One region of the Streptomyces sp. Qhu_M48 genome, then DNA from elsewhere that is predicted to be linked to it. Evidence: riboswitches for the same ligand, from Rfam matches in the RefSeq annotation. Region 1 holds a riboswitch; each other region holds the start of a gene.

Region 1 (7,423 bases):
GTCCACCCAGAGCCAGGTGGCCTCCTCGCGGGTGAGGACCTCCTGGGCGTCGTCGGGGTCGGCGCCCTCGTACTCCGCCAGCCAGAGCAGCGCGTACGGGCGCAGGGACGGCTCGGCGACGGTGGCCCGCACCTCGGCCTCGGCGGGGGCGCCGACGACGCGGAGCGCCTCGAAGGCGAGCCCGCGCAGCAGCGCGTCCTCACCCCGGGCGACGGCGAGGAGTTCGGCCACCGCGCTGGAGAGGGTGCGGGCCGCGAGCCAGGCGCGGTACTCGGCGCGGGCCGGGCCGGGGGTGAGCCGGGCGCAGCCGCGGAGCATGTCCCCGGCGGACTGCTCGATGTTGCCGGCGGGGCTCTGCGCGGCGACGCAGATCTGCTCCAGCTTGACCCAGACCGCCCAGTTGCCGAGCGGGGTCAGGGTGGCGTGACGCCCCTCCGCGCCGGGGTCCAGGGTGAGCGCGCCGACGGCCGCGAGGCCTTCGAGGGCCCAGTCGAGGAGGGCCGGGAGCCCGTCGGTGCCGGGGAGACCGGCGGCCTCGGGGGCCGACTCGGCCACCGGGACCTCGCAGCGCTCCCCGCGCAGCTCCTCGACGCGCTGGCCGAGCAGGTCGAGGAGGGCCGGGACGAGGACCGGGCCCTGGGAGAGCTGGAGCAGCGAGAGCACCTGCGGGACGGCTTCGACGACCTCGGCGACGGCGCTCGGCTCGAACCCCTCGGGGGCCGGGTGCACCAGGGACCAGGCGTCGAAGAGGGCGACCCAGCCGCGCAGCACGGCGGAGTCGTCGCGGTCCCAGGCGTGCAGCCGCCAGCCGGGGCGGGCGGTGTCGCCGTGCAGTTCGACGAGTCCGGCGAGCCGGGCGCGGTCCCAGCCGGCCCGGATCTGGCCGGGTGTCAGGTCCAGTGCGGCGGCGGCCCGTTCCTGCGCGGAGCCGGTACGGAGGGCCGCGTCGGCGCCGCGCTCGACGGCGGCCCAGCGGGCGATGCGTACGGCGGCGGCGAGGACGTGCCGGGCCTGGCGGGCCAGCTCCGAGCGGGGCGGAGTGCCCTCGGGCGGCCGCGGCGCCGGCCGGGTGCGCCGGGTCGTCACGGCCCGTCGGGCGGTGGCCAGTGCCCGCGGGCGGACGAGTCGGAGTCTGGAGTTGCGCGCCAATGGTTCATCGGGCTTTCGAGACGTCACGGGGGCAGTCTTCCCGCTGACGGCCCGAAAGCCCAATCGGAATCGGCCGTCCCGTCCCCGGCGCCCCCTGCCGGGGTCCTAGAGGAGCGGGGTGAGGAAGCGGCGGAGGGCTTCCTCGTAGCGGATCGGGTCGGCGTTCCACATCGCCGCGTGCGGGGCCTGCCGCACGGCCTGGAGGGTGACCAGATCGGGGCGGCGGGCGGCGAGTTCCACGGACGGCTCCCAGGGGGAGATGGTGTCGTCGGGGCCGTGGAGGAGGAGGACGGGGACGCGCAGGGCGCCGGGCTCGGAGGCGTCGCGGAGCAGGTCGCCGTGGGGCCCGATCCTGCCCTGTGCGGCGCGGACCGCGAGCGCGCGCAGGGGTCCCGGGACGTGGTGGGCGGCGGCGAGGTTGCGGAGGGTGGCCTCCTGGTCGAGGACCGGGGAGTCGAGGACGAGGCCGCTGATCCGGTCGCGCACCCCGGACTCGGCGGCGGCGCGCAGGGCCATCGAGGCTCCGGTTCCCCAGCCGTGCAGGACGACCTTGGCGGCGCCCCGGCGGACGGCGTAGCGGATCGCCGCGTCGACATCGCGCCACTCGGAGTCGCCGAGGTGGGCCAGGCCGTCCGGGGAGGCGGGCGCGCCCTCGTCGCCGCGGTAGGCGGGGACGAGGACGGGGATCTTGCGGTGGTTGTAGAAGGGGACGACGTTCAGCGGTTGCTCGCGGGTGGTGCCGAGGCCGTGCAGGGCGATCACCCAGGTGGTGCGGGGGGCCGCCACCAGCCAGCCCGGCAGGGGGCCGAGCTCGCCGGGGATCTCGACGTCCTCCTGCGCGAGCCCGAGGGCGCTGATGGGCGTGCCGATGTGCAGCTGGGGCGTGAAGCGGACGCGGGCGCCGGGGCCGAGCACCCCGAGTTCGACCCGTTGCAGGCGTCGCACGACGGTGTCGGCGGTGTGCGGGACCCGGTCGAGGACGGGGCCGACGACGGCGTGGAGTCCGTGGCCCTCGATCCCGTACGTGCCGGGGCGCAGTGAGGCGATGCTGCGGGTGAGGGTGATCCGCTCGGGGCCGGTGGCGTGCACGGTGAGCCGTGGGTCCCCGGGCAGGGGATGTCCGGACGGCGCCCTGAGGGCGACGTCGCTGGCGTACCGGCCGGCCGCGATCACGGCCGCGCCGACACCGAGCAGAGTGGTGACGGCCGCTGCCGTCGCTGTAGCCGGGCGCACGCTCCCAGTCTCGGCAGGGTGCGGTCGAACTGCCACCGGACGGACCCGGGCGGGGGGAGGGGTGAGGAGGGAGCGGGGCGGGGCACGCTCCCCCGGGGCACGCGCTCCCCGGGCCTCCGCGAGCCCCTCCATGGAGTGACATGGGTCTCGTCCGCGGGGTCCCCCGGTCGGATGGTTCGGTCCGGGGAGCGGAACCGGATGGCGGAGGAGGAACCGGGGCAGGTCGCACGTGCCCTGTGATGGCCCGGATTACCCGGGGTTGCGGGGTGACCGCATCGTGGACACCCGGCTCGTCCGGGGGTTAAGCGGAATGCCTTGACACCGGATAGGGACACCACGCCGCCCGACCCAGTTCACCTTCCGTTCACTCAGGTTGCCTACGTTCGGCTCGCCACTGACGTCAAACGATTGCCTGGGTAAATGGAACACATCACGCTGCTGCTCGCCATTGTGGTCGTGACAGCTCTCGTGTTCGATTTCACGAACGGTTTCCACGACACCGCCAACGCGATGGCCACGACCATCTCGACCGGTGCCCTCAAGCCGAAGACGGCGGTGGCCATGTCCGCCGTGCTGAACCTCGTCGGCGCGTTCCTGTCCGTGGAGGTCGCCAAGACGATCTCCGGCGGGATCATCAACGAGGAGGGCATCCGCACAGAGGTGATCTTCGCCGCGCTGGTCGGCGCCATCCTGTGGAACCTGCTGACCTGGCTGCTGGGGCTGCCGTCCAGCTCCTCCCACGCCCTCTTCGGCGGCCTCATCGGCGCCGCGGTCATGTCGGCCGGCTGGTCGGCCGTGAACGGCCCCACCATCGTCACCAAGGTCCTCATCCCGGCCATCGCCGCGCCCCTCGTCGCCGGCCTCGCCGCGATGGCCGCCACCAGGCTGACGTACAAGATCAAGGCCAACCCCGAGGCGAAGGCCACGGCCAAGGGCTACCGGGCCGGCCAGATCGCCTCCGCCGGTCTCGTCTCCCTCGCCCACGGCACCAACGACGCCCAGAAGACGATGGGCATCATCACCCTCGCCCTGGTCACCCAGGGTGTCGTCGCCCCCGGCTCGAACCCTCCGATGTGGGTCATCGTCTCCGCCGGTGTCGCCATCGCCCTCGGCACCTACCTCGGTGGCTGGCGCATCATCCGCACCATGGGCAAGGGCCTCACCGACCTCCAGCCGCAGCAGGGCTTCGCCGCCCAGACCAGCGCCGCGACGGTCATCCTGGCCTCCTCGCACCTGGGCTTCTCGCTCTCCACCACCCAGTCCTGCTCGGGTGCCGTGATGGGCGCCGGCCTCGGCCGCAAGGGCGGTGTCGTCCGCTGGTCGACCGCCACCCGGATGTTCGTCGCCTGGGGTCTGACCCTGCCCGCCGCGGGTCTGGTCGGCGCAGGCGCCGAGTTCCTCACCAAGCAGGGCCCCTGGGGCATCGCCGCCGTCGCGGTGCTGCTGGTCGTCGGCTCCGCCGTCATCTGGTCGCTCTCCCGCCGCAAGCCGGTCGACCACAACAACGTCACCGACGACGACCTCGACGCCGAGCCCGCGGGTGTGGTGACCACCGCCATCGCGGCCGTCACCCCGCCGCCGGCCGCCGGTTCCGTCGCCGCCGTCGCGGACGAGGACCTCAAGACCACCATCCCGGCGCCGGTCCCCACGGACCCGGCCGCTCCCCCGGCCCCCGCCGCAACGGTGTAAGGAACGAACGACATGAAGATCGACTGGGCAGCCCTCGGCTCCGTCTTCGGAGTCAGCCTCGTGGCGACCGTCGCCCTCGTGGGCCTCTTCACCCTCGGGATCGTCGGCCTCGGCAAGCAGGAGGAGGCCGCCGCCCGCGGTGACTCCGCCGCCCTGGCCCGCACCGGCGCCTACGCCTGCTTCGGCCTCTGCCTCGCGGCCGTGGCCTACGGCATCTACCTGATCGTCGCCTGACGGTCCCCGCTCCACCGGCCGGGCGGCCCGCACTCTCGGTGCGGGCCGCCCGGCCGTCGTCTGTCCACCGCCCTCTCTGTGGTGCTCCGCACAGTGCGCCGCCGCAGGTCAAGGGTGAGTTGACGCCCCTTCTCGGGGCGTGGTGGACTGCCGAGGCCATTACGGCGGCAGAAGAGGAAGTCCGGTGCGAATCCGGCGCGGTCCCGCCACTGTGACCGGATCCCCAGGGTCCGGGAGTCAGGAACTCTCGCCGCCGGTCACGTCGATCCAGGGCGCGGACCCTGAGTGAGGACAGAGCGCCATGCCCGGCCGCAGCAGTACCACCGGTGTGTTCGCGTACGGCGCGGCCGCGGGCCTCGCCGTCGACCTGCTCGTCGGCGACCCCCGGCGCGGACACCCCGTCGCCGTGTTCGGCCGGGCCGCCGCCGCCGTCGAGGAACGCCTCCACCACGACCACCGCGGCTGGGGCGCCCTGCACACCGCCGTCTGCGCCGGCTCCACCGTCGCCCTGGGCGCGCTCGCCGCACGGGCCGTGCGGAACCGCCCGGCCGCCGCCGCGGCCCTCACCGCGGCCTCCGTCTGGGCCGTCGTCGGCGGTACGACCCTGGGCCGGGAGGCACGCGCGATCGGCGGGGCGCTGGCCGCCGGCGACCTGGAGGTGGCCCGGGAACGGCTGCCGCACCTCTGCGGCCGCGACCCGCACTCCCTCGACGGACCGGCGATGGCCCGCGCGGTCGTCGAATCGGTCGCCGAGAACACCTCCGACGCCGTGGTCGGCGCCCTCTTCTGGGGCGCGGTCGCGGGCGTACCGGGCCTGCTCGGCTTCCGGGCCGTCAACACCCTCGACGCGATGGTCGGCCACAGGTCGCCGCGCCACCGCCGATTCGGCTGGGCCTCGGCCCGGCTCGACGACGTGGCCGGCTGGCCCGGGGCCCGGCTGACGGCCGCGCTCGCGACCGTCGCGGGCGGGAACCCCCGCGGGGCCGTACGGGCCTGGCGCGCGGACGCGGCGAAGCACCCCAGCCCCAACGCGGGCCCCGTCGAGGCCTCCTTCGCGGGGGCCCTCGGCGTACGGCTCGGGGGGACCCTGGCGTACGGCGGCCGGGTCGAGCACCGGCCGGTGCTCAACGGGGCGGGGCGGCCCGTCGAGATCGCGGACATCGACCGGGCGGTCGGCCTCTCGCGCCGGGTGACCGCGCTGACCCTGGTCGCCTGTGTGGGCGGCCGCATCATCATCGGTGCCCTGGCGGCCCGGAAGCGGAGGAACGCATGAGGGGCGGAGGGCTGCTCGTCGCCGGGACCACCTCCGACGCGGGCAAGAGCGTCGTCACGGCCGGCATCTGCCGGTGGCTGGTCCGGCAGGGCGTCAAGGTCGCGCCCTTCAAGGGACAGAACATGTCCCTCAACTCCTTCGTCACCCGCGAGGGCGCCGAGATCGGGCGGGCCCAGGCCATGCAGGCGCAGGCCGCCCGCGTCGAGCCGACCGCGCTGATGAACCCGGTGCTGCTCAAGCCGGGCAGCGACCGCTCCAGCCAGGTCGTCCTGATGGGCAGGCCGGTCGGTGAACTCAGCGCTCGCGGCTACCACGGAGGGCGCCAGAAGGAGCTGTTCGAGCCGGTCCTGGCCTGCCTGGAGGAGCTGCGGAGCACGTACGACGCGGTGATCTGCGAAGGGGCCGGCAGCCCGGCCGAGATCAACCTGCGGCGCACCGACATCGTGAACATGGGCATAGCGCGGGCCGCGCGGCTGCCCGTGGTCGTGGTCGGGGACATCGACCGGGGCGGGGTCTTCGCCCAGTTCTTCGGGACGACGGCGCTGCTCGCGCCCGAGGACCAGGAGCTGATCGCCGGATACCTCGTGAACAAGTTCCGGGGCGACGTGACCCTGCTCGAACCCGGGCTCGACATGCTGTACGACCTCACCGGGCGGCGGACCTTCGGCGTCCTGCCGTACGCCCACGGGCTCGGCATCGACGAGGAGGACGGCCTCCGGGTCTCGCTGCGCGGCACCGTCCGCGAGTCGGTCGTGGCGCCGCCGGTCGGCGCGGACGTGCTGCGGGTCGCCGTCTGCGCCGTACCCCTCATGTCCAACTTCACGGACGTCGACGCGCTGGCCGCCGAGCCGGGCGTCGTCGTCCGGTTCGTCGACCGGCCCGAGGAGCTCGCCGACGCGGACCTCGTCGTCGTGCCCGGCACGCGCGGCACGGTCAAGGCACTCGCCTGGCTGCGGGAACGCGGCCTCGCCGACGCGCTCGCCCGGCGCGCCGCCGAGGGCCGCCCGGTGCTCGGCGTCTGCGGTGGCTTCCAGGTGCTCGGCGAGCGGATCGAGGACGAGGTCGAGTCGCGGGCCGGAACCGTCGACGGGCTCGGACTGCTGCCCGTACGCGTCAGGTTCGCGCGCGAGAAGACGCTGGCCCGGCCGGTCGGCGAGGCGCTCGGGGAGCGGGTCGAGGGGTACGAGATCCACCACGGGATCGCGGACGTACGGGGCGGGGAACCGTTCCTGGACGGCTGCCGGGTCGGGTCCGTCTGGGGCACGCACTGGCACGGCTCCCTGGAGAGCGACGGGTTCCGGCGGGCGTTCCTGCGGGAGGTCGCGGCGGCGGCCGGACGGCGGTTCGTACCGGCTCCGGACACGTCGTTCGGGGCGCTGCGGGAGGAACAGCTGGACCGGCTGGGCGATCTGATCGAGGAGCACGCGGACACGGGGGCGCTGCTGCGGCTGATCGAGGAGGGGGCTCCGGCGGGGCTGCCGTTCGTGCCGCCGGGAGCGCCGTGAGCGAGAAGGGCGCGGCCGGCCCCCGCGGGTGCTCACCCGCCGCCGACGGCCGCGCGTCGTCATTCGAACGTCAGCAACCTGAAGGAGAGACCTGCCGATGAGCACCCGGTATCCGTTCACCGCCGTCGTCGGTATGGACGACCTGCGGCTCGCGCTGCTGCTCAACGCCGTCAGCCCCGCCGTGGGCGGTGTGCTGGTCCGGGGCGAGAAGGGGACCGCCAAGTCCACCGCCGTCCGGGCGCTCGCCGAGCTGCTGCCCGCGGTTCCCGTCGTCGCCGGCTGCCGGTTCAGCTGCGACCCGGCCTCCCCCGACCTCGGCTGCCCCGACGGACCGCACGGG
Region 2 (7,423 bases), 1.2 Mb from region 1:
GCACCACGAGCCGCCGATCGACGTCAAGATCATCCACCTCGGGAACGCCACCTGAACTGCGAAGACACCAGCCAAAGGCCCTTCCGCCAGAACCCCAAGGAGACACCCATGAGGATGCTCATCAACGTTCCCGAGACCGTCGTCGCCGACGCGCTGCGCGGGATGGCCGCCGCCCACCCCAAGCTCACCGTGGACGTGGAGCGGCGGGTGGTGGTGCGGCGGGACGCGCCCGTGGCGGGGAAGGTGGCGCTGGTGTCCGGCGGCGGGTCCGGGCACGAGCCGCTGCACGGCGGGTTCGTCGGACCCGGGATGCTCGCGGCGGCGTGTCCGGGAGAGGTGTTCACCTCGCCGGTGCCCGACCAGATGGTACGGGCCGCGGCCGCCGTCGACAGCGGCGCCGGGGTCCTGTTCGTGGTCAAGAACTACACCGGTGACGTCCTGAACTTCCAGATGGCGGCGGAGCTCGCCGAGGACGAGGGCGTCCGGGTCGCCAGGGTCCTGGTCGACGACGACGTCGCCGTCACGGACAGCCTGTACACGGCCGGCCGGCGCGGGACCGGCGGCACCCTCTTCGTGGAGAAGATCGCGGGCGCCGCCGCCGAGGAGGGCGCGCCGCTGGATCGAGTGGAGGCCGTCGCCCGCCGGGTCAACGAGCGCTGCCGGTCCTTCGGTGTGGCCCTGGGCGCGTGCACCACCCCCGCCAAGGGCAGCCCCACCTTCGATCTCCCGCCGGGTGAGCTGGAGTTGGGCATCGGCATCCACGGTGAGCCGGGCCGTGAGCGGCGGCCGATGATGACCTCCCACGAGATCGCGGACTTCGCCGTCGACGCCGTCGTCGACGACCTCCGTCCCACCGGCCCGGTGATCGCCCTGGTGAACGGGATGGGCGCGACCCCGCTCCTGGAGCTGTACGGCTTCACCGCGGAGGTGCAGCGCGTGCTCGGTGAGCGGCGCGTGCCGGTGGCCCGTACCCTCGTCGGGAACTACGTGACCTCGCTGGACATGGCCGGCTGCTCGGTGACCCTCTGCGAGGTGGACGAGGAGCTGCTCCGCCTGTGGGACGCGCCGGTGGAGACGCCCGCGCTGCGCTGGGGCCGGTGAGACGAGCCAGGGAAGAGGAGAGCGACATGACGGAGACCTTCGGCGCGGAGTTCCTGGTGCGCTGGCTGGCCGCGATGGCCGAGGCCGTCGACCGCGAGGCGGACCGGCTCACCGAACTCGACTCGGCCATCGGCGACGCCGACCACGGCACCAACCTCAGGCGGGGGTTCGCCGCCGTGACCGAGATCCTGGCCAAGGAGCCGCCGGCCACACCGGGCGCCGCCCTCACCACCGCCGGACGGCAGCTGATCTCCACGGTGGGGGGCGCGTCGGGACCGCTGTACGGCACGCTGCTGCGCCGGACCGGCAAGACGCTGGGCGACGACGGGCGGATCAGCCGGGCGCAGCTCGCCGAGGCGCTCTCCTCCGGCGTGTCCGCCGTGTCCCAGCTGGGCGGCGCCCAGGCGGGCGACAAGACGATGCTGGACGCGCTCGTACCGGCTGTGGAGGGGCTGCGGGTCTCGTTCGCGGCCGCCCGCACCGCCGCGGAGGAGGGCGCCCTCGCGACCGTACCCCTGCGGGCCCGCAAGGGCAGGGCCAGCTATCTGGGCGAGCGGTCGGTCGGGCACCAGGACCCGGGGGCCACGTCCTCGGCACTGCTCTTCGCGACGCTCGACGAGACCGCGCGCGCGGAGAGTTCGGGTACGTCGGGCTCGGAAGCGGAGGGCCGGGGCGCGGAGACCTCGGGTACGGAGACCGCGGGCACGTCGGGCTCGGGAGCGGAGGGGGCGGCGTGACGGGCATCGGTGGTGAGGGCGGTGTGACGGCCGTGAGGGGTGGGGGTGGCGTCGGGATCGTGCTCGTCTCGCACAGCGCGGCCGTCGCGTCGGCCGTGGCCGAGCTGGCGCGGGGGCTCGCCGGCGGCGGCGACCTGGCACCGGTCCGGCCGGCCGGCGGGACCCCGGACGGTGGTCTGGGGACGAGTTCCGAGTTGATCGCCGAGGCGGCGCGGGCCGTGGACCGGGGCGCGGGCGTGGCGATCCTGGTCGACCTCGGGAGCGCGGTGCTCACCGTGAAGGCTTTGCTCGCCGAGGGCGACGAACTGCCCGAGGGAGCCCGTCTGGTGGACGCTCCCTTCGTGGAGGGCGCGGTCGCCGCGCTCGTCACGGCGAGCGCGGGCGGGGACCTCGACGCGGTGGCGGCGGCGGCCGGGGAGGCGTACGCCTACCGCAAGGAGTGAGCGGGTGAGGCGGGGGTGGCGAGAGCCCGTGGAGCGGACACGGACGACCGCGCGCCGTGGCCGGAAGGCCGCGCCCGGTAGCGGCCGTGTTGTGATCCAGCAGGTCAACGCACTAGTGTCACAGCGCCTTGGTGTACGGGAAACCGGTGCGAAACCGGTGCGGCCCTCGCCACTGTGATCGGGAGGTCCGGCTCCACCCCCGCTGGGAACGCCCCAGGGGAAGCCACTGGACCGCGTCGGGAGACCGTCGTGGTGTGGGAAGGCGGAGTCGGACGGCATGACCGTCAGCCAGGAGACCGGCCAGGGTGCGTTGTCCATCCACGAGGTGCTGGAGAGGGTCTCCCAACCATGCATATAGCCGAGGGGTACCTACCCCCTGCGCACGCCGTCGCCTGGGGCGTCGCGGCCACGCCGTTCGTCGTCCACGGAGCCCGCGCGCTCACCCGCGAGGTGCGGTCGAACCCCGAGTCCACCCTGCTCCTGGGCGCGGCCGGCGCCTTCACCTTCGTCCTGTCGGCACTCAAGCTGCCCTCGGTGACGGGTAGTTGTTCCCATCCGACCGGTACCGGTCTGGGCGCGATCCTGTTCAGGCCGCCCATCATGGCGGTCCTGGGCACGATCACCCTGCTCTTCCAGGCCCTGCTGCTCGCCCACGGCGGGCTGACGACGCTCGGCGCGAACGTCTTCTCCATGGCGATCGTCGGTCCCTGGGCGGGGTACGGGACGTACCTGCTGGCGCGCCGGTTCGGCACTCCCCTGATGGTGGCCGTCTTCTTCGGCGCGTTCGTCGCCGACCTGTCCACGTACTGCGTCACCAGCGTGCAGCTGGCGCTCGCCTTCCCGGACCCGGGCAGCGGCATCCCCGGCGCGCTCGCGAAGTTCGGCGGGATCTTCGCCCTCACACAGATTCCGCTCGCGGTCAGCGAGGGCCTGCTCACCGTGCTCGTGATGCGGCTGCTCACGCAGTCGAGCAAGGGCGAACTGACCCGGCTCGGCGTCCTCGCCGGGCGCGGGACCGAGCGACGCGAGGAGGCGGCCGCGCGATGAGCCGGAACGCGAGGATCAACGCCCTGCTGCTGCTCGTCGTCGCCGCGCTCGCGGTGCTTCCGCTGGCGCTGGGGCTCGGGGACCACAAGGAGGAACCGTTCGCCGGGGCGGACGCGGAGGCGGAGACCGCGATCACGGAACTCCGGCCCGACTACGAGCCGTGGTTCAGTCCGCTGTACGAGCCGCCGTCCGGGGAGATCGAGTCCGCGCTCTTCGCCCTCCAGGCCGCCCTGGGCGCCGGTGTCCTGGCGTACTACTTCGGCCTGCGGCGCGGCCGCCGGCAGGGCACGGCGCTCGCGGAGGCGGCCGGGGCCGCCACCGGGCCCGGGGCCGGGTCCCCCACCGGGTCCGGGGCCGAGTCCGCCTCCGGGTCCGGGTCCGCCACCGGTGGCGGTTCGGAAACCGGTGGCGGTTCGGACGCCGGTGCCGACGCCAAGCCCACCCGTGGGCCCGGTCCCGATTCCGGGTCCAGCTCTGGACCCGGCTCCGGTCCCGGTTCCGGCTCCGGTTCCGTCGGTGGGCGGGACGCGTAGCCGCCGATGCTGCCGATCGACGCGGCGGCGCACAGCAGTCGCTGGCGCCACCGTCATCCCGCCGAGAAGGCGCTGCTCGGTTTCGGTCTGACGCTGTGCGCGGTCGGTCTGCCGCCGTGGCCGGGCGCGGTCCTCGTCGCGGCGGCCACGCTCACGGTGCTGCTCGGTCCGGCCGGTGTGCCGGGCCGGGCGCTGTGGCGGGCGTTCCGGATCCCGCTCGGGTTCTGTGTCACGGGCGCGATTCCGCTGCTCTTCGAGGTGGGCGGCGCCCGGGGGCTCGTGGCTCTCGCGCCGGACGGTCCGACGCACGCGGGCGCGTTGCTGCTGCGGACCGCCGCGGCCTCGCTCGGGGTGCTGCTCTTCGCGTTCACGACGCCGGTGTCCGACGTGCTGCCCCGGCTGGCACGGGCCGGGGTGCCGGGGCCGGTGGTGGACGTGGCGCTGGTGATGTACCGGATCATCTTCCTGCTGCTCGACGCGATGTCCAGGATCCGGCAGGCCCAGGCCGCCCGGCTCGGGCACACCACTCGGGCCGCGACCTGGCGTTCGCTGGCCGGCCTGGGTGCGACGACGTTCGTCCGGGCCTTCGACCGGGCGCAGCGCCTGCAGTCGGGGCTCGCGGGGCGCGGGTACGACGGGACGCTGCGGGTCCTGGTGCCCGCGTGTGCGCTCTCCCGCCCGTTCCTCGCGGCGACGGGCGTGCTGCTCGCCGGACTCGTCGCCCTCACCCTCGTACTGGAAAGGCTCCTTCCGTGACGTCTCCGACCCCTGTCGTGGAACTGGCGCAGGCCGGCTTCGCCTACGAGGACGGGCCCCCGGTCCTCTCCGGCGTGGACTTCACCGTCGCCGAGGGGCGGGCGGTCGCGCTGCTCGGACGCAACGGCAGCGGCAAGACGACCTTGCTGCGGCTGCTCAGCGGCGGGCTGCGGTGCGGGAGCGGCTCACTGCTCCTGGACGGCGCGGAGGTGGCGTACGACCGGAAGGGGCTGACCCGGCTCCGGACCACGGTGCAGTTGGTGGTGCAGGATCCGGACGACCAGCTGTTCGCCGCCTCGGTGGGCCAGGACGTGTCGTTCGGTCCGATGAACCTGGGGCTGCCGGAGGAGGAGGTACGGCTCCGGGTGCGGGAGGCGCTGGAGGCGCTGGACATCGTGGCGCTCGCGGACCGGCCGACGCATCTGCTGTCGTACGGGCAGCGCAAGCGGGCGGCGATCGCGGGCGCGGTGGCCATGCGGCCCCGGGTGCTGATCATGGACGAGCCGACGGCGGGCCTCGACCCGCACGGGCAGGAGCGGCTGCTCGAAGCGCTCCGGGGGCTGCGCGAGACCGGCACGACGGTGCTGATGGCGACGCACGACGTGGATCTGGCGCTGCGCTGGGCGGACGAGGCGGCGGTGCTGTCCCCTTCGGGGCTGCGGACCGGGCCGGTCGCGGAGCTCCTCGCGGACGACGAGCTGCTCGACGCGGCCCGGCTGCGGCGCCCGTGGGGCACGGCGGTGGCCCGTCTGCTCCGTGCCCATGGTCTGCTCGGGCCGGACGCTCCCGAGCCGCGTACGCCGGAGGACCTGGAGGGCTGGACCGCCGCGGCTCCGACCGCGGTTCCCCACGCCGCCGAGCAGGGGCGCTGACGTCCACCGCGGGGATGTCCACCGCGGAGACGCCCGGTTCGGAGAGGTCCGGTTCGGAGACGTCCGCTTCGGAGGCGTCGTTCCGGAGGCGTCGCTCCGGAGGGGTTTGCTACTGAGTAGTAGACATCACGCGCCAGATCTTCTGCAACTAGTTGCATAACGGGAAGGGGTCCCCTACAACTGAGGTCGACGTTCCTGCGCGAGGAGGCGCCCGCATGACCCCGTACCCGCACCTGCTGAGCCCGCTCGACCTCGGGTTCACCACCCTGCCCAACCGGGTGATCATGGGATCGATGCACGTCGGCCTCGAAGAGACCGAGCACGGCTTCGAGCGCATGGCCGCCTTCTACGCCGAGCGCGCCAGGGGCGGCGTGGGCCTCATCGTCACCGGCGGCATCGCGCCCAACGACGCCGGGCGCCCCTGGGACGGCGGGGCCAAGCTCACCACCGCCGAGGAGGTCGCCGAGCACCGGCAGATCACCGACGCCGTGCACGGGGCCGGCGGCCGGATCGCGATGCAGATCCTCCACTTCGGCCGGTACGCGTACCACCCCGCGCTCGTCGCGCCCAGCGCCCTCAAGGCCCCCATCAGCCCCTTCGTACCGAACGAGCTGACCGACGCCGAGGTCGAGCAGACCGTCGAGGACTACGCCCGCTGCGCCGAGCTCGCCAAGGAGGCCGGATACGACGGCGTCGAGGTGATGGGCTCCGAGGGCTACCTCATCAACGAGTTCATCGCGGCCGCCACCAACCAGCGCACCGACCGCTGGGGCGGTTCCTACGAGAACCGTGTCCGCTTCCCCCTGGAGATCGTCCGCCGCATCCGCGAGCGGGTCGGCGAGGACTTCATCCTCGTCTACCGCCTGTCCATGCTGGACCTCGTGCCCGGCGGCTCCACCCTGGAGGAGGTCGTCCAGCTCGCCAAGGAGATCGAGGCCGCCGGCGCCACCATCATCAACACCGGTATCGGCTGGCACGAGGCCCGGATCCCCACCATCGCCACCTCCGTGCCGCGCGGCGCCTACACCTGGGTGACGAAGAAGCTGATGGGCGCGGTCTCCGTTCCGCTGGTCACCAGCAACCGCATCAACACCCCCGAGGTCGCCGAGGAGATCCTCGCCGACGGCCGCGCCGACCTGGTCTCGCTGGCCCGCCCCTTCCTCGCCGACCCGGACTTCGTCGCCAAGGCCACCGCCGACCGCGCCGACACCATCAACACCTGCATCGGCTGCAACCAGGCCTGCCTCGACCACACCTTCAACCTGAAGATCACCTCCTGCCTGGTCAACCCGCGCGCCTGCCATGAGACCGAGCTGGTCCTCTCCCCCACCCGCCGGGCCAAGCGGATCGCCGTCGTCGGCGCGGGCCCGGCCGGGCTCTCCTGCGCCGTGTCGGCCGCCGAGCGCGGCCACGCCGTGACCCTCTTCGACGCCGCCGCCGAGATCGGCGGCCAGCTGAACGTCGCCAAGCGGGTCCCCGGCAAGGAGGAGTTCGACGAGACGCTGCGCTACTTCCGCGTCCAGCTCGCCGAGCGCGGGGTCGACGTCCGCCTGAACACCCCGGTCGCCGCGGGCGACCTCGACGGCTTCGACGAGGTCGTCGTCGCCACCGGCGTCTCCCCCCGCACCCCCGGCATCGCGGGCGTGGACCACCCGAGCGTCGTCAGCTACCTCGACGTGCTGCGCGACGGCGCGCCCGTCGGCGAGCGCGTCGCGATCATCGGCGCGGGCGGCATCGGCTTCGACGTCGCGGAGTTCCTCACGGACGGCGGCGAGGGCGCGAGCCAGGACCCCGAGACGTACTTCCGCCAGTGGGGCGTGGACACCTCGTACGAGAGCCGGGGCGGACTGCGCGCCCCCGAGCGCCCCGCGCCGCCGCGCCAGGTGCACCTGCTCCAGCGCAAGGAGTCCAAGGTCGGCGCCGGCCTCGGCAAG
Region 3 (7,423 bases), 4.6 Mb from region 1:
GGGCGGCGCCACCGCCCTCCTCCCGGCCGAGGAACAGCGTCGGATCGCCCTCCTGGGCGGCGAGGTCGTCCGCAGGACCGGTGTCCCCGAGGCCGTCGCCGTCGTCGTGGAACGCCAGGCCGACCCGTACCGCGAGCAGCCGCCGGCCGCCCGGGTCGTCCGTGCCGTGAACGCCTACGACGACCTCGCGGGCGGCGAGGGCGCGGGCGCCGCGCTCGCCGCCCTGGAGCGGCTCCGGCTCGGCACCGCCCGCGACTATCACCCGGATGTCGTCGAATGCCTGGCCAGGGTCCTGGCGCGGGGCGGAGCAGCTGGGGTGACCTCTGCCGTCCCTGGGTAACCCATGGGTAATGAGCGCGCGTCCGACCGGGCATGGTTGGATGCGAACAAGAGGGTGAAGCGACCGGCAGGCGGGAATCGTGAAGATCTTCGGGAAGGTACGGCATCGGCCCTCCGCCTCGTGGCGGCAGGCCACCGACCGCGCGTTCACGCTGATCGGCGACGGCCGGTACGAGGACGCGGGTGCGTTGCTGACGCGTGCGGCGGATCTGGAGCCCTGGCTCTCGGAGTCCTGGTTCAACCTGGCGCTGCTGCACAAGTTCCGGCACGACTGGGAGCAGGCGCGGGCCGCCGGGCTCCGCGCGGTCGCGCTGCTCGACAAGGAGACCGGCGCCCCCGACTGGTGGAACGTCGGGATCGCCGCCACCGCGCTGCAGGACTGGCCGCTGGCCCGCCGCGCCTGGCAGGCCTACGGACTGAAGGTGCCGGGCGCCGCCGCCGGCACCGGCGAGCCCGCCGGCATGGAGCTGGGCAGCGCCGCCGTCCGGCTCTCGCCCGAGGGCGAGGCCGAGGTCGTCTGGGGCCGTCGGCTCGACCCGGCCAGGATCGAGGTCCTCTCCATCCCGCTGCCGTCCTCCGGGCGCCGCTGGGGCGAGGTCGTCCTCCACGACGGCGTGCCGAACGGCGAGCGCACCACCACCGCGGGCCCCTCCTACCCGGTCTTCGACGAGATCGAGCTGTGGGCGCCCTCTCCCGTTCCCACCTGGGTGGTCCTCCTGGAGGCGGCCACCGAGGCCGACCGGGACGCCCTGGAGCAGCTCGCCGCCGAGGCCGGTTTCGCCGCCGAGGACTGGTCGTCCTCCGTGCGGCTGCTCTGTCGCGCCTGCTCCGAGTCGACCATGCCGAGCGCCGAGGGCGAGGGCGAGCACTCCGACCCGCACGACCACAGCGAGCCCGGGCACCCCGGGCCGCTCGGCCACCGTTCGCCGGGCGAGCTGTGGGTCCCGGAGCGGGAGTGCGGCCTCGCGGCCCCGGCGGGCCTGGTGCGCGGGCTCCTCGACGGCTGGGTGGCGGACAGCCCCGACAGCCGTGAGTGGCGGGATCTCGAAGAGGTCTGCTGAGCGGGCGCCGGTGGGCCCGTAGGCTGTCCTTCGACGGAATCGGGTTTTCAGGAAGGCGCGGCCGGACATGGCGCAGCAGGAGACGGACGAGCAGACGCAGGTCAACGACGGCTTCGTCGTGGACACGGAGGAGTGCGAGGAGCGCGAGCTCGCCCACCGTGAGCGCGGTACTGCCCGCCCGATCACGGTGGTCGGCAACCCGGTGCTCCACAAGGAGTGCAAGGACGTCACCGAGTTCGACGACTCGCTCGCGGCGCTCATCGACGACATGTTCGCCAGCCAGAAGGCCGCCGAGGGCGTGGGCCTGGCCGCGAACCAGATCGGTGTGGACCTCAAGGTCTTCGTCTACGACTGCCCCGACGACGAGGGCGTCCGGCACACCGGTGTCGTGATCAACCCGGTCCTCCAGGAGCTCCCGGCCGAGCAGCGCGTCCTGGACGAGTCCAACGAGGGCTGCCTGTCCGTGCCGACCGCCTACGCCGAGCTGGCCCGCCCCGACTACGCGGAGGTCCACGGCCAGGACGCCCAGGGCAACCCGATCAAGGTGCGCGGCACCGGCTACTTCGCCCGCTGCCTCCAGCACGAGACGGACCACCTGTACGGCTACCTGTACATCGACCGGCTCTCCAAGCGGGACCGCAAGGACGCCCTGCGCCAGATGGAGGAGGGCACCCCGCGCTACGAGACGGTGCCGAACGCCTGATCCGGTCCGAGCGTGACGACGAAGGGCCCCGCACTCCTCGGAGTGCGGGGCCCTTCTCGTACCGCCGGGTCCTAGAAGTCCTCGTCTAGGTCCACCGAGCCCTCGACCGCCACCTGGTAGGCGGACGGGCGGCGCTCGAAGAAGTTCGTGAGCTCCTGGACGCCCTGGAGCTCCATGAACGCGAACGGGTTCTCGGAGCCGTACACCGGGGCGAAGCCGAGGCGCTGGAGGCGCTGGTCGGCGACGCACTGGAGGTACTCGCGCATCGACTCGGTGTTCATGCCGGGCAGGCCGTCGCCGCACAGGTCGCGGCCGAACTGCAGCTCCGCCTCGACGGCCTCCTTCAGCATGTCGGTGACCTGCTGCTGGAGCGCGTCGTCGAAGAGCTCCGGCTCCTCCTTGCGGACGGTGTCCACGACCTCGAAGGCGAAGTTCATGTGCATCGTCTCGTCGCGGAACACCCAGTTGGTGCCGGTGGCGAGGCCGTGCAGCAGACCGCGGGACCGGAACCAGTACACGTACGCGAAGGCGCCGTAGAAGAACAGGCCCTCGATGCACGCGGCGAAGCAGATCAGGTTCAGCAGGAAGCGGCGCCGGTCGGCCTGGGTCTCCAGGCGGTCGATCTTCTCGACCGAGTCCATCCAGCGGAAGCAGAACTGCGCCTTCTCGCGGATGGAGGGGATCTCCTCGACCGCGTCGAACGCGGCGGCGCGGTCGTCCGGGTCGGGCAGGTAGGTGTCGAGCAGCGTCAGATAGAACTGGACGTGCACGGCCTCCTCGAACAGCTGCCGCGACAGGTAGAGGCGCGCCTCGGGGGAGTTGATGTGCTTGTAGAGCGTCAGCACCAGGTTGTTCGACACGATCGAGTCGCCGGTCGCGAAGAACGCGACCAGACGGCCGATCATGTGCTGCTCACCGGGGGTCAGCTTGGCGAGGTCGGCGACGTCCGAGTGGAGGTCGACCTCCTCGACGGTCCAGGTGTTCTTGATGGCGTCCCGGTAGCGCTCGTAGAAGTCCGGGTAGCGCATCGGACGCAGGGTCAGCTCGAAGCCCGGGTCGAGGAGGTTCTTCTGTTCGGTGGCGTTCATTACTGGCAGGCCTCGCAGGACTCGGGGTTTTCCAGGGAGCAGGCGACCGCGTCGGGGTCGGCGGCCTGCTGGACGGGGATGGTGGCGGCCGCCGTCGACGCCTGGGCGGCGCGGGCGATCCGGGTCGCCGGGCGGGAGCGCAGGTAGTACGTCGTCTTCAGACCCTGCTTCCAGGCGTACGCGTACATCGACGACAGCTTGCCGATCGTCGGCGTCTCCAGGAACAGGTTCAGCGACTGCGACTGGTCCAGGAACGGCGTCCGGGCGGCGGCCATGTCGATCAGACCGCGCTGCGGGATCTCCCACGCCGTGCGGTACAGCTCGCGCACCTCGGCCGGGACCCAGGTGAAGCCGGCCACCGAGCCGTTGGCGTCGCGCAGCGCCTCACGGGTCTGCGCGTCCCACACGCCGAGCCTCTTCAGCTCGTCGACCAGGTACGAGTTGACCTGGAGGAACTCGCCGGAGAGCGTCTCGCGCTTGAAGAGGTTGGAGACCTGCGGCTCGATGCACTCGTACACGCCGGCGATCGAGGCGATCGTCGCGGTCGGCGCGATGGCGAGGAGCAGCGAGTTGCGCATGCCGACGGCGGCGATCCGCTCGCGCAGCGCGGCCCAGCGCTCCGGCCAGTTGAGCTCCACGTCGTAGTGGTCCGGGTGCAGGACACCGCGGGCGGCGCGGGTCTTGTCCCAGGCGGGGACCGGCCCGTTGCGCTCGGCGAGGTCGGCGGAGGCCTCGTACGCGGCGAGCATGACGCGCTCGGCGATCCGGGTGGAGAGCGCGCGCGCCTCGGGGGAGTCGAACGGCAGCTTCAGCTGGAAGAAGACGTCCTGGAGGCCCATCGCGCCCAGGCCCACCGGCCGCCAGCGGGCGTTGGAGTTGCCCGCCTGCTCGGTCGGGTAGAAGTTGATGTCGACGACGCGGTCGAGGAAGGTGACGGCCGTGCGCACGGTGGCGTCGAGCCGCTCCCAGTCGATGTCCGAACCGACCACGAAGGCGCCGAGGTTGACCGAGCCCAGGTTGCAGACCGCGGTCTCGCCGTCGTCGGTGACCTCCAGGATCTCCGTGCAGAGGTTCGAGGAGTGGACGGTGTGGCCGGGCTCGGCGGTCTGGTTGGCCGTCCGGTTCGAGGCGTCCTTGAAGGTCATCCAGCCGTTGCCGGTCTGGGCCAGGGTCCGCATCATCCGGCCGTACAGGTCGCGGGCCGGCATCGTCTTGCGGGCGAGGCCCGCCTCCTCGGCCTTGCGGTAGGCGGCGTCGAACGCGTCGCCCCACAGGTCGACCAGCTCGGGCACGTCCGCCGGGGAGAACAGCGACCACTCGGCGTCCGCGTTGACGCGGCGCATGAACTCGTCCGGGATCCAGTGCGCCAGGTTCAGGTTGTGCGTACGGCGCTGGTCCTCGCCGGTGTTGTCGCGGAGCTCCAGGAACTCCTCGATGTCCGCGTGCCAGGTCTCCAGGTAGACGGCGGCGGCGCCCTTGCGGCGGCCGCCCTGGTTGACCGCGGCGACGGAGGCGTCGAGGGTCTTCAGGAACGGCACGATGCCGTTGGAGTGGCCGTTGGTGCCGCGGATCAGCGAACCGCGGGCGCGGATGCGGGAGTACGAGAGGCCGATGCCGCCCGCGTGCTTCGAGAGCCGCGCCACCTGGTGGTAGCGGTCGTAGATGGAGTCCAGCTCGTCCTGCGGGGAGTCCAGGAGGTAGCAGGAGGACATCTGCGGGTGGCGGGTGCCGGAGTTGAACAGCGTGGGGGAGGACGGCAGGTAGTCGAGCCGGCTCATCAGGCCGTACAGCGCGGCGACCTCGTCGAGCGCGCGGACGCTGTCGTCCTCGGCGAGCCCGCAGGCCACGCGCAGCATGAAGTGCTGCGGGGTCTCGATCACCTTGCGGGTGATCGGGTGGCGCAGCAGGTAGCGCGAGTAGAGGGTGCGCAGACCGAAGTAGCCGAAGCGGTCGTCGCCGGCCGCGTCGATCGTCGCGTCGAGGCGGTCCGCGTGCAGCGTCACGAACGCGGCGGTGCGGTCGGCGATCAGGCCCTCGTGGTGGCCGACGGCGACGGAGGCGGAGAAGGAGAACGAGCCCTGGCTCGCGGCCTCGTCGGCGATGGTGATGGTCAGGAGCCGGGCGGCGAGCCGGGAGTACGCCGGGTCGTCGGCGATCAGGCCGGCGGCGGCCTCGGTGGCCAGCTCGCGCAGTTCCGCCTCGTCCGACGAGGCGCTGCGGCCGCGGAGCGCGGCGGCGGCGACCTTGCCGGGGTCGGTGTCGGGGAGATCGGCGGTGAGGTCGGTCAGGGTCCGCAGCAGCACGGTCCCGGGGCCGTCGCTCTCGACCGCGGAAGCCTCGGCCGAAGCCGGATCGGCGGGCGCGATGGTCACGTGGGGGCTCTCCCTCGCTCGGCTCGGGGCCGCGGCGGGGGGAGGCGGGCACGCGGGGGTCCGGACGCCGGACGCGCTGTGTCCACCGGCCCACTCCGCGGGGCCCGGAAGTCATTGGCACCCGAAACGGACGGACCGGGTGCGCTGGCGGCAGGTCTTCGGACTCACCCCGTACGAAACCGCACGAAGCACACCGTTGCGGGACAGTTCCGGATTCGCGCCGGATTCCCCTGCGTCGACAGCGAGGTCGAGCATACATGTGGGGGGCGTCGCTTGCGGAACCCCCCACATGTTGTGTCGCGCCGTGGACTTAGAACTCCAGGGCGTAGGTGCGCAGAGAGTGGTCGGGGATCGGTTCCCAGTCCCGGTGCGGGGTGCGGACGAAGCCCAGACGTTCGTATACGCGGTGCGCCGAGACCATCGAGGCGTCCGTGGAGAGCACCAGGCGGGCACAGCCGGGAAGCGCCCGGGCGCGCTCGACACAGGCCCTCACAAGGGCCTCTCCGACGCCTCGGCCGCGGGCCTCGCGGGCGACGACGAGCATGCGGAACTCGGCCTCGCCGGCGACGGCGATGTCCGCCCACGGGGTGTCGCCGGTGGCGAAGGTCACGCCGCCGAGGAGCAGCCCGTCACCGTCCTCGGCGACGAGGATCTCGCTCTCGCGGGCCCGCCGCGCGGTGTCCCGCAGCACGTTCAGGTACGAGTCCTCGGCCCCGTACTTCAACAGCCCGTCGTTCAGATAGGTCCCCGCGGTGAGTTCGCCGAGCGCCTCGTACTCCTCGGGCCGTACCGCCCTGATGGTGAAGTCCATGAGGGCAGTGTGCCTGGGGACGGCCGCCTCCTGTCAGCCACCGGCCCCACCCGGGTCGCCGGAACCCCCGGGCCGGAAGCGGTCCCCGGTCCGCGTTCTCGCCGGGGGACGGCGAAGGCCGCCCCGCCTCCGGGAGGAGACGGGGCGGCCTATCGCGGGTCCGGCGGCCGTTTCCGGCCGTCGGGTCAGTGGGTCTCGGCGCCGAGCTTCGGGAGCTTCGTGCTGACCCCGGCGTCGCCGGCGTCGGCCGTGTAGTCCTCCGGGGAGGTCTCGTCGATGCCCTCGGGGGCCTTGACGGCCTTGAGGACGAAGGTGAGGACGACCGTGACGACCAGGTTGAGGACGAAGGCGGTGAGACCGATGTAGCCGATCTCGCCGATGCCCGGGATCTCGGCCGAGGAGCCGCCGAAGTGCTTCTGGGTCGGGCTGGCCACCCCGTACGCGGCGACCGTGCCGTAGAGCATGCCGACGGCCCAGCCGGCGAGCAGCGCCCAGCGGTGGAACCAGCGGGTGAAGAGACCGCCGACGAGGGCCGGGAAGGTCTGCAGGATCCAGATGCCGCCGAGCAACTGGAAGTTGATCGCGACCGTCTTGTCCATGGTGAGGACGAAGGCGAGCGCGCCGACCTTCACCAGGAGCGAGACCAGCTTGGAGACCTTGGTCTCCTGGGCCGGGGTCGCGTCCGGTTTGATGAAGTCCTTGTAGATGTTGCGGGTGAAGAGGTTGGCCGCGGCGATCGACATGATCGCGGCCGGGACGAGTGCGCCGATGCCGATCGCGGCGAAGGCCACGCCCGCGAACCAGTCCGGGAACATCGTCTCGAAGAGCTGCGGGATGGCGAGCTGGCCGTTCTTCACCTGGATGCCGGCGGCGATCGCCATGAAGCCGAGGAGCGCGAGCAGGCCCAGCATCAGCGAGTACAGCGGCAGGATCGTGGTGTTGCGGCGGATGACCTCACGGCTCCGGGACGACAGCGTCGCAGTGATGGAGTGCGGGTACATGAAGAGCGCGAGCGCCGAGCCGAGCGCCAGCGTCGCGTACGTCCACTG
Region 4 (7,423 bases), 6.0 Mb from region 1:
CCGAGTGGTACGCGACGACGTCGGCGGCGGCGATGGCCTTCACGGCGGCCACCGTCATCAGGTCCGGGTCGCCGGGGCCGAGCCCGACCCCGTACAGCCTGCCCTTGGCCGGGTTCTCGCTCTGCGGGGTGCTCATGCCTGGATCTCCGCTTCGTGGGCGATCGCGTTGATCGCGGCGGCCGTCATCGCGCTGCCGCCGCGCCGGCCCCGTACGACGAGGTAGTCGAGGCCGAGGTCCTGGGCGGCCAGGGCGTCCTTGGACTCGGCGGCGCCGATGAAGCCGACCGGTATGCCGAGGACGGCGGCCGGGCGGGGCCCGCCCTTCGCGACCATCTCCAGGAGGTGGAAGAGGGCGGTGGGCGCGTTGCCGATGGCGACGACGGAGCCTTCGAGGCGGTCCCGCCACAGTTCGAGGGCGGCGGCGGAGCGGGTGGTGCCCAGCTCGGCGGCGAGGCCCGGCACCGACGGGTCGGAGAGCGCGCAGATCACCTCGTTGTCGGCGGGCAGCCGCTTGCGGGTGACACCGCTGGCGACCATCTGCGCGTCGCAGAGGATCGGCGCACCGGCCCGGAGGGCGGCGCGGGCGCTCGCGACGACCCCGGGGGAGTACGCGATGTCCTGGACGAGGTCGGTCATGCCGCAGGCGTGGATCATCCGGACCGCCACCTGGGCGATGTCGGCGGGCAGGCCCGCCAGATCCGCCTCGGCGCGGATCGTGGCAAAGGAACGGCGGTAGATCTCCGCCCCGTCCTTCTCGTAGTCGAACATCGTGGTGCTCTCGCTCATCTCGTGGGTGTCGTGTGGGCTGACGGGGCGCGAGCCGCCGCGACCGCTTCGGCCAGGGAGGTACGGGGGACGGGGACGCCGTCCACCAGGTAGGTGTCGGCGCCGGTGGCGACGGCGCCGGCCCAGACGCCGTGCGGGTGTCCGCAGCGCCGCTCGCACCCGGAGTAGTGGAAGGCCAGGAGCCCCGCCGGGGCGCGGGCGGCGTCGGCGCGCACGTCGGCGAGGGACTTGGCGCAGCCGGGCAGCCCGGTGCAGGCGGTGACGCCGACGCCGGGTGCGTCGGGCCGGGTGATCAGCCCGTGGGCCGCGAGTCCGGGCAGCCGGTCGTGGTCCGCTCCGACGACGACCGCTCCGCGCCAGGGCGTGAACCGGATTTCGTCGGCGGGCAGCAGGGCCCGCAGCTGGGCGGCGGTCAGCCGGCCGAGCGGCGCGAGGACGTGCAGGGCGCGGACGCCGAGCGGCCCGGGCGCGAGGGGCGGGGCCTGGGGCAGCGGCGGTACGGGGACGGGTCCGGCGCCGGGGTGGCCGGGATCGCCGAGCCCGGTGGGTCCGCCGGGTCCGACGAGCCCGCCGAGGTCCGGGTGGTGGCCCTCGGGCAGCTCCCGGACCCGCCAGGCCCCCGTTCCGGCGGTTTCGGCGGCGGTGAGGAAGGCGCGGGCGGCGGCGAGCGCGGCGGCGGGGGCGTCGGCGGCGCGGACCCTGAGGCACTGGGAGCCGACCCGGAGCAGGGCCGTGCCGCCCTCTTCTGCGACCAAGGTCACATCGCCGCCGAGGCCGGCCACATCGCCCCGGCCGTCGTCGAGGACGAAGAGGAACCGGCCGGAGAGCGCCGCCGCCCAGGGCGCGGAACACAGCAGGTCGTCGAGAGCACGGGCCCACAACTGCACGTCGGCGGCGCCGAGTCCGTCCAGGCCCGCGGCCGGGGAGGCCACGATGTTGCGGACGCGCTCGTGCGCGGGGGAGGGCAGCAGGCCCGCCCCGGAGAGGAGTGCGGCCAGCTCCGCCCCGCAGTCGTCCGCGAGGCCGCGCAGCTCCGCGTTGCCGCGCGAGGTGACGCTGAGCCGTCCGTCGCCGAGACTCTCCGCCGCAGCCGCCAGGACCTCGACCTGACGCGACGTCAAACGACCTGCGGGCAGGCGGAGTCGGGCGAGGCGGCCGTCGTCGGCGGAGTGCAGGCGCAGCGCCCCGGGACACGCGTCGCCACGGTCCCGAATGCGAGGTTCGCCCGGGTCGGGTGTCGGGGGCGGGGTCGGCGGCATGGCGGCGAGCATACCGACGGGGAACCGGGCACCCACCGGGTGTGATCCGGCCGACTCCGCGCCCCGGCCCGGCCCGGAGGACGATCCGGCGGGCAGCGTGGTCCGGCGGACCCTCCCGCTCGCCCCGGCCCGGAGGACGATCCGGCGGGCAGTGTGATCCGGCCGACCCTCCCGCCCGCCCCGGCCCGCCGACCTCACGATCTACTATGCAGACGGCATGGGGTCCCAGGACCCCGGGGAGGAAGCCCGGTGAGAATCCGGCGCGGTCCCGCCACTGTGAGCCGGCCCGGGCCGCGCGTTCGCGCGATCCCGGACCGGTGAGTCAGGAACTCCCGCCATCCATACGACCACCCGGGGCGCGGACAACCCCGAGGAAGGCCTGCGCTCGCCATGCTTCTGCTGCTGTCGCACTCCGACACCGACCTGCTCAGCGCCCGCGCGGCCGGCGGCCCGGTGGAGTACCGCTTCGCCAACCCCGCCCGTCTCCCCCTCGCCGAACTGCCCGGCCTCCTCGACGACGCCGAACTCGTCGTCGTCCGTCTCCTCGGCGGCCTCCGCTCCTGGGAGGACGGCCTCGAAGCGGTCCGCGCCGCCGGAAAGCCCGTGGTCGTCCTCAGCGGCGAACAGGCCCCCGACGCGCAGCTGATGGAGGCGTCCACCGTCCCCATCGGCGTCGCCACCGAGGCACACGCCTACCTCGCGCACGGCGGCCCCGGGAACCTGGAGCAGCTGGCCCGCTTCCTCTCCGACACCGCCCTCCTCACCGGCCACGGCTTCGAGCCCCCGGCCGCCGCCCCCACCTGGGGCCCCCTGGAGCGCGCCGCCCGCACGACGACCGGCCCGACCGTCGCCGTGCTCTACTACCGCGCCCACCACATGAGCGGGAACACCGGCTTCGTCGACGCCCTCTGCGCGGCGATCGAGGACGCCGGGGCGCAGCCGCTCCCGCTGTACGTGGCGTCCCTGCGCGCCCCCGAGCCGGAGCTGCTCGACCGCCTGCGCACCGCCGACGCGATCGTCACCACCGTCCTCGCCGCGGGCGGCACCAAGCCCGCCGAGGCGCAGGCCGGCGGCGACGAGGAGGCCTGGGACGCGGGCGCGCTCGCCGCGCTCGACGTGCCCATCCTCCAGGCGCTCTGCCTGACCGGCTCGCGCGCCGCCTGGGAGGAGAACGACGAGGGCCTCTCCCCGCTGGACGCCGCCAGCCAGGTCGCCGTGCCGGAGTTCGACGGCCGCCTGATCACCGTCCCCTTCTCCTTCAAGGAGATCGACGAGGACGGCCTGCCCGCGTACGTCGCCGACGCCGAGCGCGCGGCCCGGGTCGCCGGGATCGCCGTACGGCACGCCCGCCTCCGACACATCCCGAACGCCGAGAAGAAGCTGGCGCTCGTCCTCTCCGCGTACCCCACGAAGCACTCCCGCATCGGCAACGCCGTCGGCCTCGACACCCCCGCCTCCGCCGTCTCCCTCCTCCGCCGCCTCCGCGCGGAGGGGTACGACTTCGGGCCCGTCGAGGAGCTGCCCGGACTGGTCTCCGGCGACGGCGACGAGCTGATCTACGCCCTCATCGAGGCCGGCGGGCACGACCAGGACTGGCTCACCGAGGAGCAGCTCGCCCGCAACCCGGTCCGCGTCCCGGCGGCCGACTACAAGCGCTGGTACGCGACCCTGCCCGAGGAGCTCCGCACCCACGTCGAGGAGCACTGGGGCCCGGCGCCCGGCGAGATGTTCCTCGACCGCTCCCGTACCGCCGAGGGCGACCCAGAAGGCGACATCGTCCTCGCGGCCCTCCGCCGCGGGAACCTCCTGATCCTCATCCAGCCGCCGCGCGGCTTCGGCGAGAACCCGATCGCGATCTACCACGACCCCGATCTCCCGCCGTCCCACCACTACCTCGCCGCCTACCGCTGGATCGCCGCCCGCGCCGAGGACGGCGGCTTCGGCGCCGACGCCATGGTCCACCTGGGCAAGCACGGCAACCTGGAGTGGCTGCCCGGCAAGAACGCCGGCCTGTCCGCCTCCTGCGGCCCCGACGCGGCCCTCGGCGACATCCCGCTGATCTACCCGTTCCTCGTCAACGACCCGGGCGAGGGCACGCAGGCCAAGCGGCGCGTCCACGCGACCCTCGTCGACCACCTCGTGCCGCCCATGGCCCGCGCCGACTCCTACGGCGACATCGCGCGCCTGGAGCAGCTCCTCGACGAGTACGCGCAGATCTCCTCCATGGACCCGGCGAAGCTGCCCGCGATCCGCGCCCAGATCTGGACGCTGATCCAGGCCGCCAAGCTCGACCACGACCTCGGTCTCCAGCAGCGCCCGGAGGACGACGGCTTCGACGACTTCCTGCTGCACGTCGACGGCTGGCTGTGCGAGGTCAAGGACGCCCAGATCCGTGACGGTCTGCACGTCCTCGGCGGCGCCCCGGAGGGCGAGGCCCGGGTCAACCTGGTCCTCTCCATCCTGCGCGCCCGCCAGATCTGGGGCGGCACGCAGGCGCTCCCCGGTCTGCGCGAGGCCCTCGGTCTCGACGAGTCGGCCGCCACCCGCACCACCGCCGACGAGGCGGAGGCGAAGGCCCGCGAGCTGGTCGAGGCGATGGAGGCGGCGGAGTGGTCCGTGGACGCCGTCGCGACCGTGGCCGCCGCGTACGGCCCCGACGTACACGCCGTCCTGCGGTTCGCCTGCGAGCAGGTCGTGCCGCGGCTGGCCGCCACCACCGACGAGCTGACGCACGCCGTGCACGCCCTGAACGGCGGCTTCGTCCCGGCCGGCCCGTCCGGTTCGCCGCTGCGCGGCCTCGTCAACGTCCTGCCGACCGGCCGGAACTTCTACTCCGTCGACCCGAAGGCCGTGCCCTCCCGGCTCGCCTGGGAGACCGGACAGGCGCTCGCCGACTCCCTCCTGGAGCGCTACCGCACCGACAACGGCGAGTGGCCGACGTCCGTGGGCCTCTCCCTGTGGGGCACCAGCGCCATGCGCACCGCCGGTGACGACGTCGCCGAGGCCCTCGCCCTGCTCGGCGTCCGCCCCCTGTGGGACGAGGCCTCGCGCCGCGTGAACGGCCTGGAGCCGATCCCGCTCGCCGAGCTCGGCCGCCCGCGCGTCGACGTCACGCTGCGCATCTCGGGCTTCTTCCGGGACGCGTTCCCGCACGTCATCGGGCTCCTCGACGACGCCGTACGGCTGGTCGCCGGCCTGGACGAGCCCGCCTCGGACAACTACGTACGGGCGCACGCGCAGGCCGACTTCGCCGAACACGGCGACGAGCGGCGCGCCACCACCCGGATCTTCGGCTCCCGGCCCGGCACGTACGGCGCGGGCATCCTCCAGCTGATCGACTCGCGCGACTGGCGCACGGACGCCGACCTCGCCGAGGTGTACACGGTGTGGGGCGGTTACGCGTACGGGCGCGGGCTCGAAGGACGCCCGGCGCGCGCCGAGATGGAGACCGCGTACAAGCGGATCGCCGTCGCCGCGAAGAACACGGACACCCGCGAGCACGACATCGCCGACTCCGACGACTACTTCCAGTACCACGGCGGCATGGTGGCGACCGTCCGCGCGCTCAAGGGCACCGCCCCCGAGGCGTACATCGGCGACTCCACCCGCCCCGAGACCGTCCGCACCCGCACCCTCGTCGAGGAGACCTCCCGGGTCTTCCGCGCCCGCGTGGTCAACCCGCGCTGGATCGAGGCGATGCGCCGCCACGGCTACAAGGGCGCCTTCGAACTGGCGGCGACCGTCGACTACCTCTTCGGCTACGACGCCACGACGGGCGTCGTCGCCGACTGGATGTACGACAAGCTGACGCAGGAGTACGTCCTCGACCCGGATAACCAGGCCTTCCTGAAGGAGGCCAACCCCTGGGCCCTGCACGGCATCGCGGAGCGTCTCCTCGAAGCCGAGTCGCGCGGGATGTGGGAGAAGCCGGACCCGGAGACGCTGGCCGCCCTGCGCCAGGTGTTCCTGGAGACCGAGGGCGACCTGGAGGGGGAGGACTGAGACACCCCCTAGTTCCTCACGAGGGCGGCGGGGGCCGGTGCCAGTTCCAGGCGGCGGCCCCGGAAGCCCTCCCGGAGGCGCCGGTCGTGGGTGACCACGACCAGCGTGCCCGGGTACAGCGCGAGCGCGGCCTCGATCTCCTCCACGAGCGCCGGGGCCAGATGGTTGGTCGGCTCGTCGAGGAGGAGGAGATCGGCGGGCTCGGTGACGAGCCGCGCCAGTTCCAGTCTCCGGCGCTGTCCTGTCGACAGGTACCGGACCGGGGTCGTCAGGTCCCCGGCGGAGAAGAGACCCAGGGCGAGCAGTTCGTCCGTGCGCTCCGCTCCGAAGGCCTCGCCGACCGTACGGGGGTCGGTGGGCGGGGCCGTTTCCTGACGGAGCAGTCCGACCCGGGCCGGGACACCCACGGAGCCCTCGTCCGGGGCGAGTTCGCCCGCGAGGACCTTCAGGAGCGTGGTCTTCCCGGCCCCGTTCGGCCCGGTGACCAGGAGCCGTTCGCCCGGGTCCAGGTGGAGGGCGTCGAGGCGCAGCCGGCCGTCCACCCGCAGGTCGGCCAGGTCGACGCGTGCGCCCTCGCCCCTGAGTGCGGCGCTGAAGCGGAGCGGCTCCGGGGGCGCGGGCACCGGGTCCGTGGTGAGCCGGGCGAGCCGCTCGCGGGCGGCCCTGATCCGGCTCATCGCCCCGTGCGCCCGTGACCGGGCCCGGAAGGCGCCCGCCCCGCTGAACGAGGCCGGGGCCTTGCGCGGGATGGCCGAGAAACGGTCGATGTTCGTGTCCGCCAGGGCCCGGTACCGGGCGAGTTCGGCCCTCCACTTCTCGTGTTCCCGCTGCCGGCGGGCCCGTTCGGCGGCGCGCCCGGTGAGGTAGCCCGCGTAGCCGTCGCCGTAGCGGCGGACGGTGTGGCGGTCCTCGTCGACCTCCAGGACGGCGGTGGTGACCAGGTCGAGGAAGGTCCGGTCGTGGGAGACGGTGACGACCGTGCCCCGGTGGGCGCGCAGCCGCTCCTCCAGCCAGGCCACGGCCTGGTCGTCGAGGTCGTTGGTCGGTTCGTCGAGCAGCAGCAGTTCGGGTTCGGCCGCGAGCACGGCGGCGAGCGCGAGCCGGGAGCGCTGTCCGCCGGAGAGGGTGCCGAGGGCGCGGTCGCGGTCGAGCGGGCCGGGTTCGCCGAGCCGACGGAGCGTGGTCTCGACGCGCCGGTCGGCCCCGCCGCCGCCCCGGGCCTCGTTGGCGGCGAGCAGCTCCGCGTACCCGGCGAGGTCACCGGTCTCGGCGAGGGCCGCCTCGGCCGCGCGGATGGCCCGCTCCAGCTCCCGTATCTCCGCGAGCGCGTGGTCGATCGCGTCGCCGACGGTGGAGGCCGGCGGGAGGTCGAGGGT

What was found. A riboswitch is a leader RNA that binds a small molecule or an ion and turns the genes downstream of it on or off. The one in region 1 is predicted to bind cobalamin.
Region 2: linked by a shared signal. The riboswitch ahead of ACRRSS_RS14745 (energy-coupling factor ABC transporter permease) and the one ahead of ACRRSS_RS09550 (cobalamin biosynthesis protein) in region 1 are both predicted to bind cobalamin.
Region 3: linked by a shared signal. The riboswitch ahead of ACRRSS_RS29665 (ribonucleoside-diphosphate reductase subunit alpha) and the one ahead of ACRRSS_RS09550 (cobalamin biosynthesis protein) in region 1 are both predicted to bind cobalamin.
Region 4: linked by a shared signal. The riboswitch ahead of cobN (cobaltochelatase subunit CobN) and the one ahead of ACRRSS_RS09550 (cobalamin biosynthesis protein) in region 1 are both predicted to bind cobalamin.

What each region holds. Positions count from the first base shown of each region.
Region 1 is NZ_CP195432.1:2,050,123-2,057,545, reverse strand. Features, by position in the region: gene ACRRSS_RS09570 (hypothetical protein) at 1-1,176, opposite strand, end outside; gene ACRRSS_RS09565 (alpha/beta hydrolase) at 1,255-2,382, opposite strand; gene ACRRSS_RS09560 (anion permease) at 2,803-4,071, shown strand; gene ACRRSS_RS09555 (hypothetical protein) at 4,084-4,305, shown strand; cobalamin riboswitch at 4,432-4,574, shown strand; gene ACRRSS_RS09550 (cobalamin biosynthesis protein) at 4,607-5,578, shown strand; gene ACRRSS_RS09545 (cobyric acid synthase) at 5,575-7,083, shown strand; gene ACRRSS_RS09540 (putative cobaltochelatase) at 7,181-7,423, shown strand, end outside.
Region 2 is NZ_CP195432.1:3,221,173-3,228,595, reverse strand. Features, by position in the region: gene dhaK (dihydroxyacetone kinase subunit DhaK) at 109-1,101, shown strand; gene dhaL (dihydroxyacetone kinase subunit DhaL) at 1,128-1,838, shown strand; gene ACRRSS_RS14750 (PTS-dependent dihydroxyacetone kinase phosphotransferase subunit DhaM) at 1,835-2,281, shown strand; cobalamin riboswitch at 2,394-2,600, shown strand; gene ACRRSS_RS14745 (energy-coupling factor ABC transporter permease) at 2,630-3,328, shown strand; gene ACRRSS_RS14740 (energy-coupling factor ABC transporter substrate-binding protein) at 3,325-3,861, shown strand; gene cbiQ (cobalt ECF transporter T component CbiQ) at 3,868-4,617, shown strand; gene ACRRSS_RS14730 (energy-coupling factor ABC transporter ATP-binding protein) at 4,614-5,489, shown strand; gene ACRRSS_RS14725 (FAD-dependent oxidoreductase) at 5,705-7,423, shown strand, end outside.
Region 3 is NZ_CP195432.1:6,642,066-6,649,488, reverse strand. Features, by position in the region: gene ACRRSS_RS29685 (HD domain-containing protein) at 1-340, shown strand, start outside; gene ACRRSS_RS29680 (tetratricopeptide repeat protein) at 420-1,400, shown strand; gene def (peptide deformylase) at 1,468-2,103, shown strand; gene ACRRSS_RS29670 (ribonucleotide-diphosphate reductase subunit beta) at 2,175-3,191, opposite strand; gene ACRRSS_RS29665 (ribonucleoside-diphosphate reductase subunit alpha) at 3,191-5,563, opposite strand; cobalamin riboswitch at 5,696-5,822, opposite strand; gene ACRRSS_RS29660 (GNAT family N-acetyltransferase) at 5,874-6,374, opposite strand; gene mctP (monocarboxylate uptake permease MctP) at 6,560-7,423, opposite strand, start outside.
Region 4 is NZ_CP195432.1:8,017,538-8,024,960, forward strand. Features, by position in the region: gene ACRRSS_RS36190 (precorrin-2 C(20)-methyltransferase) at 1-136, opposite strand, end outside; gene ACRRSS_RS36195 (precorrin-8X methylmutase) at 133-786, opposite strand; gene ACRRSS_RS36200 (cobalamin biosynthesis protein CobG) at 783-2,045, opposite strand; cobalamin riboswitch at 2,245-2,396, shown strand; gene cobN (cobaltochelatase subunit CobN) at 2,436-6,047, shown strand; gene abc-f (ribosomal protection-like ABC-F family protein) at 6,056-7,423, opposite strand, start outside.